4 regions of the Paenibacillus sp. genome follow, and region 1 is predicted to be linked to each of the others. Evidence: riboswitches for the same ligand, from Rfam matches in the RefSeq annotation. Region 1 holds a riboswitch; each other region holds the start of a gene.

Region 1 (4,209 bases):
CCGGCTCGGCGTCCCGCTTACGGACTTGAACGCCATTTTGATCACTCACGTTCACGGCGATCATGTCGGCGGCTTGGAAGAGATCGCGTTCCGCATGATGTACGTCCATCGCCGCAAGCTAACGCTGTATGTGCCTTCGGCGATCGTCCGGCCGTTATGGGAGAACGCGCTGAAAGGCGCGCTCGAAGACCGGAGCTCCAATTGCGATTCCTTGGATTGCTATTTCGACGTCCGCCCGCTCGATCCCGGCGTTCCGGTCCCGCTTCATGAAGGGCTGACCGTGGAGCTTATGCCGACGAAGCATATTCCGAACAAGCCGAGCTTCTCGGTGCTCCTGAACGACAGCGTGTTCTACACGTCCGATATGACGTTCGATCCGCATCTTCTCTCCCGGCTGGTCGAGACCGGCCGATGCAAGCATATTTTGCATGATTGCCAGCTCGTCGGTCCGGGAACGGTGCATGCGACGCTCGACGAGCTGCTTACGCTTCCCGAATCGCTTCAGGAGCGCGTTTGGCTGATGCATTACAACGACAACCGCGACGATTTCCTCGGGAAAACCGGCAAAATGCGCTTTATCGAGCAGCAGGTTCCCTACGAATTCGAATAGCCGATGCGCGCATGCGAAAAGAGCCGCCCCGCTTGCAAAAGCGGAGCGGCTCTTTGTCGTTGTTAGAACGGCGGCAGGGCGTCCAAATTGTTCGTCGGGTCGCCGTCCGCGTCGCCGCGAATGTACGTCTCCCCGTCGCGCCCCTTGAAGGCGTTCGCCCCGGCGATCGCCCCCGCCTGCACCTCTTGAAGCGCTTGCTCGTAGTCCAGATCCCTGCCCGAGGACGTCCGAAACGCGGTAATGTCGCCGTCGCCGTTTTTGCGGACGGCGACGAACGTTTCCCGCTCGTTCGATCGCGCCATGCACATCCCTCCTTAGGCGGTTAGGATGCCCGCGGCGCACGAGCGTATACGATCCCTTATATGAGCGGCTTCGTCATCCGCACATGCGGAATGCCCGCGTCGAGGAACGTCTCGGGCGACACCGCGGCGTACCCGAGCGAACGATAGAACGGCTCGGCTTGGCACTGCGCGTCGAGCAGGCTGTTCGTAAATCCTTCTTCTTTCGCCCACGACTCCAAGGCGAGCATCAGCTCGCGTCCGACGCCGCGGCCGCGGTACGTCCGCCGAACGGCGATGCGCTGCATTTTGGCCGTATCCGGCTTATAGGCGATAAACCGGCCCGCCGCCGCCGGCTCTCCGTCGATCTCGAGCAGCAGATGGCGCGCCGAAGCCGGCGACGCGTCGTACTGATCCATCTCTTCCTCCCGAGGCACGCCCTGCTCGTCGACGAACACCTCGAATCGAATGTCCAGCGCTTTCCGGAGCGCTTCTTCCGTATCGATTTTTATGACTTTCATGATGCGGACCTCCCGGGTGCGAATTGTAAAAGTCATCCTGCATTCCACTTGCACATATTGGTAAAGAAGACCTATAATAATAGGCAAAAGTATACTTGAGACTCACCGAACAGGGCAAATCCGACGAAAGCCGGAGACGCAAAGCCACGGGCCTACAACGACTGTCTCGTCGTCACGGCAGCCGGGTTGCCGAAGCAGAGCCGACGATGCATGTCCTTCGTCCGCCTTCGGCGGACGTTTTGTTTTTTTCGAACGAAGATTCCCAGGGGGCTGGAGCTCATGTCATGGCTGCAAATGTCCGACAACGTCCATCATCATCAGAAGAACGCCGTCGCCGTCGGCTGTAAAATTTCGATCGAGAAAGACGGCTTCATCGCGACCGGAGTCGTCAGTTACGTCGAAGGCGACATTATCGAAATCGAGCTCCCGCAGTCGAAACAATATAAGCCCGGGGATCCCGTCAAGTTGACCGCCTACTCCACGAACGGCTTCCAGACGCTTCAGTCGTCCGTCGTGGCGAAAGACATCGGCATGGTGATGGTGCTCAATCCCCCGGAAAATCAGCGCCTTGCGCAGCGCCGCCAGCATCCGCGCATCGACGTGAACGAGTCCGGCAAGCTGACCGCGGTCCGCTGGTCGAAAGGCGGCGACAATAAGCTCGAAGAGCCGCTCCTCATCTCCATCCGCAATTTCAGCTTAGGCGGCATCGGCTTCGTCGCTGCGCGGGACCCGGGCATTCAGCCGCTTATGCAGGCCGAGGCGCTGCTTGATTGGAACGGCGGCGTCTTCTGCACGATCGAGGTCTCCCGGAGACAGCCGGTCGAAGACGGCCTGTACGTCGGGGCCCGCTTCTTGGATATCGGCGCAGAGCATTTGCAAGCGCTGCGCGGATACATCCTGCGCACGCAAATCAAGCAGCGAGCGAAACGCCGCCTCGACGAGCTGACCGCGATGTGACGCCGCCGGGCGGTCCGCTCGCTTAGCGCCGTTCCTTCGCCGCATCATCCTCCGGCGTCAGCACCGCGAGCGGCAGCGCCGTTTCTTCGCCGCCGCGGCCCCAAACGCCCCACCCCATCACGCCGTTCACGTACCGGAGCGTAAAGATGTCGTCGGCATCTTCGACGCGATACCGTCCGGGCGGGAACGATCGGCTTCTCGCGGCATACGACCGGGCCATCAGCCACTTTTGCCGCAGCACGTCCCTCTCGCCCTCGAGCCGGCTCGCTTCGAGTTCCTTCGCCAGCCGGTCGATTTCCGAGCGCAGCTCGTCCTCCGTCATTTCGCTGAACCGTTTCAAACGCTTCGTCCCCCTTTCTCGTATGTCTTCTATTGTTTCTTATCCGGCCGCGCATTTCAACCGTCCGGGTCCGCCGGTCCGCCGCGCGCGCGAAAAAGGGCCGCCGTCAGCCCGTCGGCTGCGGCAGCCCTTGCGCAAAAATCGCTTTGCCGTTATTCCGCCGCGACCGGGAAGCCCATCGTCGTCGCGAGCGTGTTCGCCGGCTGCGTCGCGTCCATCCGGCTGTACTGCACGATGATCGGCACGTCGCTGCGCACCTCCATCGCGTACGGCACGCCGACCGGAATCGACTCTCCGTTCTTTTCGAGCGAGCTCGTGCGCACATGCGCCGTCCGGCGCCCGCCGACGCGCACTTCGACGTTCTCGATCGGGTCGCGGTCCTCGAAATAGACGGTAACCAGCAAATTCGCGTCCGCTTCGTTCGTATTAAGCACGCAAATCGACTCATGGCTCGTCAGCGAGCCCGTGCTGATCGGCGGGATGTACCCGTCCGGAATGTACCATACTTTGTAACCGTTTGCCGCCATAAATGTTACCTCCTATGTACTGTGAATGAATGTGCCGGAATCAAGGCGGGAATCACGCCGGGAACCAACGTTCTCTTACAAACTCCAACCCGATGCGCCGTTGCGCCGATTCGACCGCGTGGCCGGTAAACGGATAAATCTCGAGCCGCTTATCCTCCGATGCCGCCGCGTGGTACGCCGGGAAAATTTGCTCCGGCATGCAGACGGTATCCTTAAGCCCGACGGACATGAGCAGCGGATGGCGAATGCGCTTCACCAAATGAAGCATATCGAAATAGCTTAACGTGCGCAGCGCCGCCGGCAGCTTCTCGGGAAACCTCCGCAAGAAATCGGCCACCTCCGTCAAGGAACCGGTCGAGTGGAGCACGCCGTGATCCATGTGGCACATGTTCGGAATGTCCGCGACCGTGAGGCCGATGGAGCGGTGCAGCGCCGAGACGAGCAGCGCCAATCCGCCGCCTTGACTGCCGCCCACGGCGCCGAGCCGGCTCGCGTCCAGTTCGGGCTGCTCCGCCATCCACTGCGCCGCGCGCAGCGCGTCGATCGCGAGCGCTTTGTAATAGCAGCGATCCGGATCGAGCAGTCCCTGCGTAATCCAACCGCGGGCCATCCCGAAATCGGTGCCGAGCCGGTTGCCCGTCTCCCCGCCTTGTCCGCGCACGTCGACGGCGAACACGGCGACGCCCATCAGCACCCAATGCGCATACGCCTCCGGCTCTCCCTTGCCCCCTGTATAACCCGGGAACGTCAGCACGCACGGGAACGGGCCCTCCGCGAACGCCGGCAGCAGCAGCATGCCGCGAATCGTCGTGTCCGCGAAGCTTTCGTACGACACTGCGTACGCTTTCATTCCGGCGAGCGGCGTTGCCAGCGGCGCGCGGGTCGAGCGGAACGGAGCCTCCAGCGCCTCCCGTTCGGTCCGTTCCCAGAACGCGTCCAAATCCGGGGGCGGCTCGCTCGAAGGGCGTAACCGGTG
Region 2 (4,209 bases), on a different contig from region 1:
GCATAACGGCGTCTCTCCTTTGATCACTTGTGATTTCTCAAGAATGGATATGCTGCAATCCGTGTTGGGCGTCTTTGCGATAGAGGCCGATCAGCGGGCTGACGCACAGCGCGATCAACAGCCACAGCCCGCCCACGAAGGCAATGGCCGTAACGGCGTCCGGGGCGACGGGCGGCAGCGCTACGCCCCAAGCCGACAGGGCGTAGCGGCGCGCGAAGGCGAAGACGGCGGCCGACAAGCCGAAACCGGCGGCCGAGCCGCAGCCGGCCAGCAGCGCGGTCTCGAGCAGCAGGTTACCTAGAACGATCGTTCTGTTCATACCGAGCGCCCTCAGCAGCGCCATTTCGGAGCGGCGCTGGACGTTCGTGCTGAGCACGGCGAACGCCACCGCGAGCGCGCACAGCAGGACGCTGACGCCGCCGATCAGCTGGGCCGCTCTCTCGCCGAGGCGGAACATGGAGAGCAGCTCGCGGAAAACGCGAACCGGATATTCCGCTTGGACGCCGGGCAGCTCGTTCAGCTCTTCGCGAAGGGCGGGCGCGAAGCCGAGCTGTTCCGGCTTCAGCAGCACGGCGGTGATGTCGCCGTGCTCCGCCTCTTCGCCGTGCGCGTCCCATACGCTCTCCAGCGGGGTGAACAGCCCGAGATCGTCCGCCGAACCGACAGGGCGCAAGACGCCTACAACGCGGTATTCGTCTTCGTGCGCCTCGCCGTGGGCGCCGCCGACGCCATGGTTGCCGTGGAATTCGTCGCCGACGGAGAGGCCGGTCCGCTCGGCGGCTTCGGCGCCCAGCACGACGTCGCCCGACTTGGCGAACCACTCGCCGCCGCGCAGCGCGAACCGTTCGGGAAGACCTTCGCGGTGCGGCGTGAAATAGTCCCGCGTCGTGCCGACGATGGAGAGCCCCATGTAGGAGTCGCCCAAAGCGAGCGGAACGGCTTTCAGCACCCGAGGGTCGTCCGTCAATCGTTCGTATATGCTGCGATCGATGTTGCCGTTAGGGACGTCGGCCCGCATCACGCTGCTGAGCACGAGCTGCGTGGCGCTGCCCTCCGCGCCGACGACGATTTCGTAGGTTCCGGCTTGTTGCAGCAAACCTTCGCGCAAGCTGGCGGATACGGAAGAGACCGTAAATACGAGCGCCGCGGCGACGCTGACGACGAGACACATGAACAAGAAGGAGTATTTTCGTCCCCGCAGCTGCAGGAGAAGGAGGCGCAGCGCGCTCATGCGGAAGCCTCCTTCGGAGACAGAGCTTCTTTGTAAATTTGATTCAGCTCGGACATCCGCTCCTTCCGTTCGAAGCGGGCGGCGACGAGCTCGTCGTGGGTGACGGCGACGAGCGCCGCGCCGCGTTCGCGGCATAATCCGCACAGCATGTCCATGACGGCGCCGGCGGTCGCGACATCCAGATTGCCTGTGGGCTCGTCCGCCAGCACGAGGCTGGGCTCGTGGAGCAGCGCCCGCGCGATCGCGACGCGCTGCTGCTCGCCTCGCGACAGAAGCGAGCTCTTGAGCGCCGCTCGATGGCCGAGGCCGACGCGCCGAAGCAGCTCCGCGGCGCGCGCTTTGGCCTCGGATTCGCTCCATCGGGGGTGCACGGCGTGCTGCACCAGCACGTTGTCCATCGCGCTCATGTAGGGGAAGAGGTGGAAGTTCTGAAAGACGTAGCCGATGCGCTCGCCGCGAAACCGGTCGCGCGAACTTTCCGGGAGGGCGTACAGGTCTACGCCGAGGACGGTGACCTGCCCCTCGGCGGGGCGGGTCATCCCGGCGACGACGTTCAGCAGCGTCGACTTGCCGGAGCCGCTGGGTCCCATGACGGCCACTTGCTCCCCTGCGGAAACGCGGAAATCGTCGACGCGGAGGATGGTTTCGTTGACGGAGCGCGCCGGGCGCACGACCGCGCCGCGGCACTGGATGACGTATGGCTTCATCGGGGAATCGACACCTTTATCGGTTTTGTAAGAATCTATGAAAAGAAGTATAGCACATTAAGATTCCTATAAACCGTTAAAGGTTTGCTAAGGCGCGAGGGTAAAGCGGTTACATTTTTAAAGAATCTTTGATTTGTACTCGCCGCAGGAAAAACAATGTTCTACGCTGCATTTCTGCGGGTAGCAGTTGTCGCTCGCTTTCGAGCAGTAGATAGGGGAGGGGTCTTCGAAGTCCGGCGAGATCATGTGGCAGTAGCGGCAGGACCCTACCAGGGCGACCGTCATGCGGAGAATCAATAATTGGATGTCCCGGATGTCTTCATGGAGAAGGGCTTCGTGGTCGACTTCGGCGGAGTATATGATTTTTCCGACCGTTTCTTCTTCGCGTTCGAGCATTTCATTCACTCCCCACTTCCGCGGGCAAAGCGCAATAACGCTAAAAAAAGACACGCCCGTAGGTGTGTCTTTCCCTAGGGCAGCTTGGCGATCGTGGCTTCTTGCGAAGCGGTAGACCCATAGCTTTGCGTCCTTCCCTTTCGGTAAAGTTTGCCGTTTGCCTGTATCGAAGTCAGTATTTTCATCCTACTAAATTACCATCATAATACCATAACTTGGAACTTGAGTCACTATTTTTTTGGAAAGGCGGATGTTTGCGAAAATACGAACTATATTGAAAACGGTTGAGAGAATGTTCGCTTTTTGCGTTGACATAGCCGTGTAAGCATTGGTACACTAAAGATGAATAAAGGAATTTACGACAAACGCTTTTTTCGTCCTGGGACTGCGCGATGCGCGGAGCTGCGCCCGGACTTTTGTTTTGTACGAGGGCGGAAATTCAGGTTAAGATACTCTAATTAATTAAGGATAAGGAGATGGATGACGTGTCTACACCGATTGTCGGCGTCGTTATGGGCAGCAAATCGGATTGGGAAACGATGAAGCTGGCTTGCGAGACGCTCGAAGCGCTCGGCGTGCCGTACGAGAAACGGGTCGTTTCGGCGCATCGGACGCCCGATCTCATGTTCGAATACGCGGAGCAGGCCCGGGAGCGGGGCATCAAGGTCATTATCGCGGGTGCGGGCGGCGCCGCTCATTTGCCCGGCATGATCGCGGCGAAGACGGAGCTGCCGGTCATCGGCGTGCCGGTGAAGTCCGCGGCGCTGAACGGACTGGATTCGCTGCTGTCGATCGTGCAGATGCCGGCCGGCGTTCCGGTGGCGACGGTCGCGATCGGCGCGGCGGGCGCGACGAACGCGGGGCTGCTCGCGGCGCAGATCGTAGGCGCCTTCGACCCCGAGGTGGCGGCAAGGCTGAAGGAACGCCGCGCGAACACGCGCGCGGAAGTAGAAGCAATCGGCGATAACCTACCGTAAATTGGAGATACTACCGACATGGAAACCATTGACATGAAGAGAGTGTTGCCCGGCGCGACGATCGGCGTGCTCGGGGGCGGCCAGCTCGGCCGCATGTTGGCGCTGAAAGGGCGCGAAATGGGATATCGGTTCGTCACGCTCGATCCGACGCCGGATTCGCCTTGCGGACAAGTATCGGACCGCCAGGTGACGGCCGCGTACGCGGACGAGCGCGCGGCGCGGGAGCTCGCGTCGCTCGCCGACGTGATCACGTACGAGTTCGAGAACGTGAACGCGGGCGTGGCGGCGGTGCTGGAGCGGGAGTCGTACGTGCCGCAGGGCAGCGAGCTGCTGCGGACGACGCAGCATCGGCTGCGCGAGAAGCGCGCCATTGAAGCGGCGGGCGTCCGGGTGGCGCCGTACCGCGCCATCGAGTCGACCGCGGATTTGCGCGAGGCGATCCAGGAATTTGGCCTGCCGTGCGTGCTGAAAACCGCGACAGGCGGCTATGACGGGAAGGGCCAATTCGTCATCAGGCGCGCCGAGCAGGCCGCGGAGGCGTTCACGGCGCTCGGCGGCGGCGCGGTCGAGCTCGTGCTCGAGCAGTTCGTCGATTTCGAACGGGAGCTGTCCGTCATCGCCGCGCGCGGGTTGGACGGCGAGGTGCGGACGTTCCCGCCGGCTTGGAACGTGCACGTGAACAGCATTCTGCACACGTCGACGGCGGCGGACGGGCTCATCCCGGACGACGTCGCGGGGCGCGCCCGCCGGATGGCGGCGGATATCGCGAATTCGCTGAACGTCGTCGGGCTGATTGCCGTCGAGATGTTCCTGAAGGCGGACGGCACGTTGTTCGTGAACGAGCTCGCGCCGCGGCCGCACAATTCGGGCCACTACACGATGGACGCCTGCAGCGTGT
Region 3 (4,209 bases), on a different contig from region 1:
CCGGGTACTGTGGATCGTAACATTCCAAGCCTCATCAACCGTTTCCACGTCCGTGCCGCCGAAGGGAGTGAAGGAATTGCGTCCTCCCAGTATTTTGGGGGCGATATAAATTAACCATTTGTTAATCAGTTTAGTACGCAAGAAAGATCCATTGATTTCGCTGCCGCCTTCTACCATAAGGTCGGTAATGCCTCTCTGATATAAAATGCTCATCAAGGCATGCAGGTCAAGTCCGTATTCAGCTTGAGGTACAAAAAGAATATCCAGCCCTCTTTGTTTCAATGCGCTCACTTTTTCAGGATCCGCACCCTCTCTCGTCGCAATCCAAGTCTGTGCTTCCGAACAATCGGCCACATGAGCCGTCACCGGTAAGCGCAGATTCGTATCGAGGATGATGCGGGTCGGCTGTTTCGAACGCTCCGGCAATCGCGCCGTTAGGCGGGGGTTGTCCGCCAGCACCGTCTGGATCCCCACCAGAATGCCATCGACTTCGCTGCGCAACTGATGCACTTCCTGTTGTACCTGTGCCCCCGTGATCCACTGCGAGTGCCCCGTATGCGCAGCCAATTTTCCATCCAGCGTCATAGCCACGTTAGAAATAACGAACGGGAGTTGTTTGGTCATGTTGTGCACATATCGCTCATTGAGCAATTCGGCTTCCGCTTCCAACACCCCCACATCCACTCGGATCCCGTGTTCCCTCAACAGTTGAATGCCGCGTCCCGCCATCAACGGATTCGGATCCTGCATGGCGACGACGACACGCGCGACCCCAGCGTTCTTAACCATTTCCGCGCAAGGAGCGGTTCCTCCGACCAGAGAACAAGGTTCAAGCGTTACGTATAACGTGGCGCCTTTCGTATGCTCGCCGGCCATGCGAAAGGCATGAACTTCGGCATGAGGTTCCCCCGCTTTCCGATGGACGCCCATACCGACGATTTGCCCTTCTTTGACAAGAATGGCGCCCACGACGGGATTAGGCGTCGTTTTTCCTTTGGCTGTGGCTGCCAAATCCAACGCCAGTTTCATAAAATGCTGATCATGATTCACCTGCCGCTCCATCCTTCCTGTTCGACGCTTCGGGTCGAGGTCTCGTAAAGGTGACCGGATTTGGCGATTTTCGTTCTCAAGTATCGCTTATTATGCTTCGTGGGAGCCCCCCAAATAGAGACGTGTTGATCGGTAAGAAGCCCTTGCTCTCGAAGGGATTGCAATTTTTTGGGATTGTTCGTAATCAGACTGACCGGCTTGCGACGCATGCTTCGAAGTACGCGAATCGCTTCATCGTAGGAGCGCTGATCGTCGTCGTAACCAAGCTCATTATTGGCTTCTACCGTGTCGTAGCCTTGTTCCTGCAATAGATAAGCAAGAGACTTTGAAAAAAGCCCGATACCGCGCCCCTCATGATTAGCTATGTAAAAAAGAGCCCCGCAACCGTTTTGGGCGATCATGTTCAAGGAACGTTGCATTTGATAGCCGCAGTCGCAGCGCTTGCTTCCGAAAATATCCCCGGTATGGCATATGCTGTGAAACCGGACCAACGCTTGATCGTTGTTAGCAAAGTCGCCATAAACGAGTACGGAAGATTGCTGAGAAGATGCAAAATCAATTTCAGACAGTACGTCGAGAATCTCTCCTTCCAGCGGAGGAATGGTGTTCAGATTTAACCATGTATACCATTGGAAAGTAACTTCTCGACCTTCCAGTTGAACCGGGAGCTGCACGGGGCCAACAAGAACGAGATTCGGGCCGTGGTCTTGTCTCAGGATCTTAATCTTTTCGGCCACCACATTTCTAGCTTGCATCGAAATCATTATTTCATCTCCTTTTCGTCAGTTTTGTTGAATCTTTGGACTTAGTCGTCCCTGCAACTGGACACCACCTTTCTGTCAATATGTTTGTTTAATGGGTTAAAATAAAAAATCCCCACATTCGTTGCCGAAAATGGGGATTTTGAAAAACGGGAATACCCTGAGAGAGGCACCCGGATTTCCAAACTATTCGGCAACTGGCTGGCATAGACTTTGCATTTCGCAACTTCCTTAGCCCCTGTAGCTTTGCGTCGCTAATTTTCATTAGCTTTGCCATTATCGGTTTTGCATTACAGCTACAATGATAATCTTTGCTTTCTATCATTGCAATCTATATTTTACATATATGCCACAGTTTGCCACGAGGCGAGTAACGACTCTGCCTCATGAACAACGGGAACAGCTCCTGATTGATCGCCTGCTGGCAGGAGTCCATTGCCCCAACGAAGATGGTTTACCGTTTTTGCAAGAGTTTATGCAGCACCTGTGTCGCGATCGGGTGAACGCCGTAAGATTGCAGCAATCTCCACGTAACGACGAGGATGGACCCGAGACCGTATGTTTTGCGCACGATCGATCCGCCGACCTGTCCGATCCAACCTTGGAAATACCCGGAGATCACTTCGCCGGACTCCGCAAGTCCGGGATTGCCGAATAGCGGAATCGAACGGCGGCCGCCTCCGATTTTATAATCCGTAAACGGCAGCACGTAATGCGGAATCAGCTCGTCGACCTCCCACCCCATCTCGGGCCGAAGCGGCACGCCTTCGAACCAAGCAACGTCGACAAAATTGAATGAAGAAGCGCGGGGCCAGCTCTCCCCTTCGGGCAAATGCCGGAACGTAAACTGGTCGCGATGGGTCAGCTGCTCTCCTTCCTCCGCCAAGAAAACGGCATATCCCCCTTGCCGTACGAATTGCAGTACGTTCTGGTCCAATCGATTGGTAAGAATGACCGCATCCGTCGACAGTTCCTCTTTCACGGCCGCTCCGTTCGCTTGCATACGCCGTACGAAATCGGAGGAAAGCCGATAAGGCGTCACCTCAAGACCTTGAATACTTTGTTTCGTCGGAGACACGGTTAATTCCTCTTCGTTGCCGGCCGTAAGTTCCGAACCGTTCCACAGCTCGATCCGGAATACGAAAGCGCGTGACGAATCAACTTCCGGCGCATGGAATTGGACCGCGCATTCCAGCCTGCAATGTACGCTTCCATCCAGCCGAACGGGAAATTCCCCGGATAACGCCGTACCCTCGATCTCCCAACGCGCGACCCCCTCGAACGTCAAGCCGTCATGATTGGAAACGATGACGTCCCATGCCTGGTTTTCCCCCGCCCACAGGTTGTGCTTCACGCCGTCGACCATAATTGTCAAGGCGCCGTTAAAATCTTTTAACCGTTCGAAACCGACTTTAGGATTCCGGAGATAATCCAACCATCCGTTCGTCTCCCACTCGATGTCCGTAAATTCCGTCACGACGTAACCGGCTACCAGCGGGCGCTTGCGCATTTCTTCAATGACCGATTTTACGGCCCGGAACATCCTCTGCTGCGAGGCGACAGCTAATGTTTCGTACGAATCGAACGCCCGGTTCAGGCCGAATTTGGCGAAGTTCGCTTCCGCCGTAACCGGTTTTTTATAATCTTCTTGATGGGACTCTTCCCCTTGATTCACGAACCACCACGGTTCCCGATTGCCGTAATGGTCCTTCAGCTTCTGCATACTCGGCAAGCCCCAAACCCCGAATTCCGAAACGATGATCGGTTGCCCGTTCGACCGGCGATCCCCTACAAAATTACGGTCCGGATCCCCTACGACGAATTCGTCCAGATCGCGCCTCCACGCATCGAGTTGGTCGGGACAAACGAAGTAGCGATGATGATCGTTAATATCCGTTTTCACATGCGCCCAGCCGCTGTTGTCGCAGAGCAGGCGCGTCGGGTCGTACGCCTTTAGTTCGTCGTACAATTCCTCCACATGCCTTTGCTTCGCAGGATCTCTGGCGAGATCCCACTCGAGCCCCCACTCCTCATTGTATAGAGACCAAATGATAATTGACGGACAATTATAATCGCGGTCCACCATAGCGAATAAATCGTTGCGAAACCGGCGGGCCCCTGCCGGCGTCCATTTCACGTAATTCGGCGGTTCCGCCCAAATGAGCATCCCCATACGGTCAGCCCAATATAAATATCGCGGAAGCTCCACTTTGATATGCTTGCGCAGCAAATTGAAGCCCATCTCCTTCGCAAGCTGGATCTCCCGTTGAATATATTCATCGGATGGAGCCGTGTAAATCGTGTCCGGGTAGAACGCTTGATCTAACGCACCGCGAATATACAGCGGCTTGCCGTTGAGGACAACCATGCCGTCCGCATACTCGACGCGCCTCATGCC
Region 4 (4,209 bases), on a different contig from region 1:
CAACGAGGCCTGCGGCCGTAATGGCGAGACCGACGAGCGTCGCCAGCGGCGCCCCGTAATTCACGCGTTCGGCCGTTATGCGCGGCAGCGCGAGGACGCTGATGCCGATTAAGCTGGATACGAGCACGGCCGCAGCCTGCACCGCCGTAATTTGACGTTCGCGCATGCTACGATGTCCCCCTTCCGTTCGAGCCGCTCCGCGGGTTTGGATACGGCGCGGCGCGAAGCCGCTCGCGCGGTCGCAGCTCCGCCGGCCGGTCCAGCAGAAACCGGATCGGCGCTCGTATGATCGCGTCCTTGAGGCCCGCGGCATTCAGCGGCGCGACCGGGGCGAGGAACGGCACGCCGAACGAGCGCAGCGAAATCAGATGGTTGTTCACGAGAAACAACGCCAAGATCAAGCCGAAGAAACCGAATAGACCGGTGGCAGCGATAATCGGAAACCGGAGCATACGGAACGCCATCGCGGCGTTGTACGCCGGCGTCGCGAACGAGCTGATCGTCGTCAGCGCGATCACCACGACGGTGATCGGACTGACGAAGCCGGCCATGACCGCCGCCTGCCCGATGACCAGCACGCCGACGATCGACAGCGCGCCGCCGATTTGCTGCGGCATGCGAACGGTCGCTTCCCGCAAAATCTCCACCGCCACTTCCATGACGAACACCTCGAGAAACGTCGGGAACGGCACCCCGGCTCGGCCGCTGGCGACGGCGACGGCGAACTTCGTCGGGATGAGCTCCGGATGGAACGACAAAATGGCGATGTACAACGAAGGCGTAATAAGCGAAAACAGCAGCGCCATCAAGCGGACGAGCCGAAGCATGCTCATGATGCCCGCCCGTTCGTTGTAATCCTCCGACGTTTGGTAGAACATCGCGAAGGACGTCGGACACAGCAACGCGTACGGTGAACCGTCCGTCAAAATAGCGACGCGGCCTTCAAGCAAATTGCCGACCGTTACATCCGGCCGTTCCGTGTTCCGAATTTGCGGAAACGGCGACCATGGGTTGTCTTGAACGTATTGCTCGATGTAACCTGCATCGAGAATGCGGTCGATGTCGATCGCATTCAGCCGCCGCTCCACGTCTTCGACGAGCTTCGGGTTCGCGATGCCGTCCAAATACAACAATATGACGCTCGTTTTCGTAAGCCGCCCCAGCTGCAGCGTCTTCATTTTCAGCTGTTCCGTGGGGAGCCGTGTACGAATCAGCGCAATGTTCGTCTGCAAATTTTCGATGAAGCCGTCCCTCGGCCCCCGAATGACCTGCTCGCTCTTCGGCTGCTCCACGGCGCGCTGCTCGACCTTCTGCACGTTCACGACGATCGCTTCGTCGAAGCCTTCGATCAGCACGACGGCGCTCCCCGCCAGCAAGTCGCTCACGGCTAGCCGACAATCCGGCGCGGTTTTCCCGTCCGCATGAAACATCGTTTGCTTGAGAACGAGTTCCGCGGCCCGCGACGAATCCGCCGGCTCAGGCTTCGCCGAAAGCTGCATCAATGGCTTGATGACGGTTTCCGAGATCATGTCCTTATCGACCAAGCTCGTGAAAAACAGCGCGGCCGCCGACGTACCGCCGAACGCGTCGAAATCCCGAATAACGAAATCCTGCGTATGATGGAAGACGGACTTGAAATATTCGAGTTTCTCCTGAAACGACGATCCGGCAGTCGAGCTTTGGCCGAAAGGCGCCTTGCCCTTCGACCGAACCGTTCCGGCTGCATTGGACTTGCGGTACATCGCTACACCCCTCGGAGGTACGCTCTTCGCGTACGATTGCGTAGCAATTATTGTACGCAAAACGCGTACTTCGCATGCAGCTCGTCCCAGAACCGGAAACCGAGACTTCTTCGTATTGGAAACGATTCATCGAATCTATCATGTTGTCTATACTTGGAGTATTGCTTTTGATGCAAATTCGAATATACTCAGTAAGGTAAGACGTGATCGCGATCCGCTTTCCGACGAAAACTGAATCCTGTAACAAAGGCAAACCCGCGGAAACGCGGGGACGCAAAGCCGTGGGTCTAACGCAGCCATGCTGCCACGATCGCCAGGCCGCTGGAAGGATGGACATACAAGCACGACTTCCATCCCCCTCGGCAGATGGATTTTTTTATGCCAAAATGGAGGGTCATATGATGAAGAAGCAATTTCGTACTATCGCGGCGATCGCCGCGATCGCGGCATCCGTCGCAAGCATTGGAACACCGACCGCTGCGGCATCGGGCACCGCCGTTAACGGGGCGGACAACGTATACGTGTCCTCGGACCCGAACCAAGCGCCGGCAACAACCCCTACGACGATACAATCGACTTCGCAAATGTCGCTCGGTTCGTACTTGATCGACATGGGGTCGGCCGTGCCGGCCATTACGGCCAACGATTATGTGCGGGTCGACGACAACACGGGGCAAGGCGCCGGTTGGAAAGTCACGGTCTCGGCATCCGACTTGCGCGCTACCGTGAACGATCCTTCCTTGAACGGGGCTACCTTCAAGGTAAATCTTCCGGTGGACAGCACAAATCCGGACCCTATTCATAATACGAATACGCCGATTCTTCAGGTCGTACAGGACGGCACGCTGACAGGCGTGAACTCGTCGGACACGACGAACGTCTCCGCTTACAGCGGTCAAGTCACGACTTCCGGCGTGCGCATCATGGACGCGGACGTCATGTTCGGTCAAGGCGCCTATACGCAACGTTTTCGTTACACTTTGAAGCTTCCACAATATATTTCGATTGCTCAACTCTCCGATATCGCTGCGGGCTCTCAATATGAGGCAACCAATTCGAACCGTCCTGCTCAAGTCGGTTTGTTCGAAGGTTCGTACAGCACAACGGTAACCTACACCGTTGCAACGGGGCCGTAAGCATGAATCACAGGCGACCACTCTGCTCGAGCTGGTTGCCTTTTTTATGGAAGGGGGATATGAATGATCGCAAAATGCTTTGGGATCATTATGGCCGCTATGCTGTTGACGATATACGGAATGGAACCGCGGGTTTCGGCGGCTGATGCCGAAGAAGGGATCGTCGCCATTCAAGCCAAAGGGGATCAAGTCGTTGCCGGTTATTACTCCTTCATCGGGAAGCCCGGCGAAATCATTACCTTCGAGTTGGGAACGCGGAATACGTCTGGCGCCCACATCGCCAACGGTTTCTTGTATGTCTCCGATGCGCCGGTCGCCATCGGCGGCGGCATGGGCGCGGTCGATCCGGAACATATCCAGCGCGGCGGAATCGGGTCCTGGTTCCTTGTTCCGGAACAAGAAATCCATCTGCGTGCCGGCGAGAAAAAAGACGTTACGCTTCAACTTACCATCCCGAAAGATGCCGCTCCGGGCGACCACGTCGCGGTTCTCACCCTTCGTCACCTGTTGAAGGAACAAGAACGGCAAGAGATCGAAGACGGCACATCGGTAACGATCAATAAAGCTTATGCGCAGGCGATCGGCGTGCTGGTCACGGTGCCGGGCGCGGAGACGCACAAGCTGACGCTCGCTTCTATGGAAACGCAATGGGACGGCGCAAACTTGGGATTGGCGCTTTCCATTCGCAATGACGGAAATAAAGTGGAACGATTGAAGGGCGAAATTCGGATTTATCGAGACGGAACGTTGCTGCATACAGAAAAAGCCGAAATGGGCTCGATTTACCCGGGGAAGGTTGGCATCTACAACCTCCAACAGCTGCCGAACGCGCTGAAGAAAGCGGGAGAATACACGGCGGAAGTGACATGGGAGTACGCCGGGGTGACGGAAAGCACAACGTTCGCCTACAACCTTACGGGTGTGAGCGTGTCTCGCGCAGAAGCGACCCATTACCAACAAACCGGCGAGACGTTCTCGGAAGAGGCCATCATTATTACGAAGTCCGATGCCTTGAAGATTGCCGGCGTCGTCGCCGCTTCGATCGTTCTCATTATCGCGCTAGTCTTCATCATCCGCCGAAGAAAGAACGGTTCGAACCGACAAGCCCCCGGGAGGTAACGCCGCCCGCGGGCTTCTTCTTTATTATAAGCAAAACAACACACCCCTATCGATTGGTTTACTGTCAAACCAATCCATAGGGGTGTTCATTCGTTTTTCATTTTTTGTAAATTACATACGAGACCCTTTAATTGGACGCAATTTACCCCACCTTATGCTCGATGCGCAATTTGTCCGCGACCATCGCGATGAATTCGCTGTTCGTCGGCTTC

Evidence for each region. Region 1 has a riboswitch for cyclic di-GMP ahead of VE009_RS11195 (flagellar brake protein). Riboswitches for the same ligand answer to the same signal wherever they lie in the genome.
Region 2: another riboswitch for cyclic di-GMP. It lies ahead of VE009_RS25860 (hypothetical protein); the one in region 1 lies ahead of VE009_RS11195 (flagellar brake protein).
Region 3: another riboswitch for cyclic di-GMP. It lies ahead of VE009_RS23705 (GTP cyclohydrolase II); the one in region 1 lies ahead of VE009_RS11195 (flagellar brake protein).
Region 4: another riboswitch for cyclic di-GMP. It lies ahead of VE009_RS09545 (WxL domain-containing protein); the one in region 1 lies ahead of VE009_RS11195 (flagellar brake protein).

Annotation. Positions count from the first base shown of each region.
Region 1 covers NZ_DASQNA010000021.1:8,941-13,149, forward strand. The annotation lists gene VE009_RS11180 (MBL fold metallo-hydrolase) at 1-610, shown strand, start outside; gene VE009_RS11185 (DUF3892 domain-containing protein) at 673-912, opposite strand; gene VE009_RS11190 (GNAT family N-acetyltransferase) at 969-1,409, opposite strand; cyclic di-GMP riboswitch class I at 1,513-1,603, shown strand; gene VE009_RS11195 (flagellar brake protein) at 1,689-2,366, shown strand; gene VE009_RS11200 (DUF1811 family protein) at 2,389-2,706, opposite strand; gene VE009_RS11205 (sensory rhodopsin transducer) at 2,859-3,233, opposite strand; gene VE009_RS11210 (acetylxylan esterase) at 3,286-4,209, opposite strand, start outside.
Region 2 covers NZ_DASQNA010000050.1:12,798-17,006, reverse strand. The annotation lists gene VE009_RS25875 (hypothetical protein) at 1-4, opposite strand, end outside; gene VE009_RS25870 (ABC transporter permease) at 38-1,231, opposite strand; gene VE009_RS25865 (ABC transporter ATP-binding protein) at 1,228-1,938, opposite strand; gene VE009_RS25860 (hypothetical protein) at 2,056-2,334, opposite strand; cyclic di-GMP riboswitch class I at 2,410-2,499, opposite strand; gene purE (5-(carboxyamino)imidazole ribonucleotide mutase) at 2,847-3,311, shown strand; gene purK (5-(carboxyamino)imidazole ribonucleotide synthase) at 3,345-4,209, shown strand, end outside.
Region 3 covers NZ_DASQNA010000041.1:330,030-334,238, forward strand. The annotation lists gene ribD (bifunctional diaminohydroxyphosphoribosylaminopyrimidine deaminase/5-amino-6-(5-phosphoribosylamino)uracil reductase RibD) at 1-1,050, opposite strand, end outside; gene VE009_RS23705 (GTP cyclohydrolase II) at 1,047-1,814, opposite strand; cyclic di-GMP riboswitch class I at 2,001-2,096, opposite strand; gene VE009_RS23710 (glycoside hydrolase family 2 protein) at 2,266-4,209, opposite strand, start outside.
Region 4 covers NZ_DASQNA010000018.1:103,391-107,599, reverse strand. The annotation lists gene VE009_RS09555 (GerAB/ArcD/ProY family transporter) at 1-166, opposite strand, end outside; gene VE009_RS09550 (spore germination protein) at 168-1,742, opposite strand; cyclic di-GMP riboswitch class I at 1,981-2,068, shown strand; gene VE009_RS09545 (WxL domain-containing protein) at 2,144-2,878, shown strand; gene VE009_RS09540 (hypothetical protein) at 2,942-3,997, shown strand; gene spo0A (sporulation transcription factor Spo0A) at 4,140-4,209, opposite strand, start outside.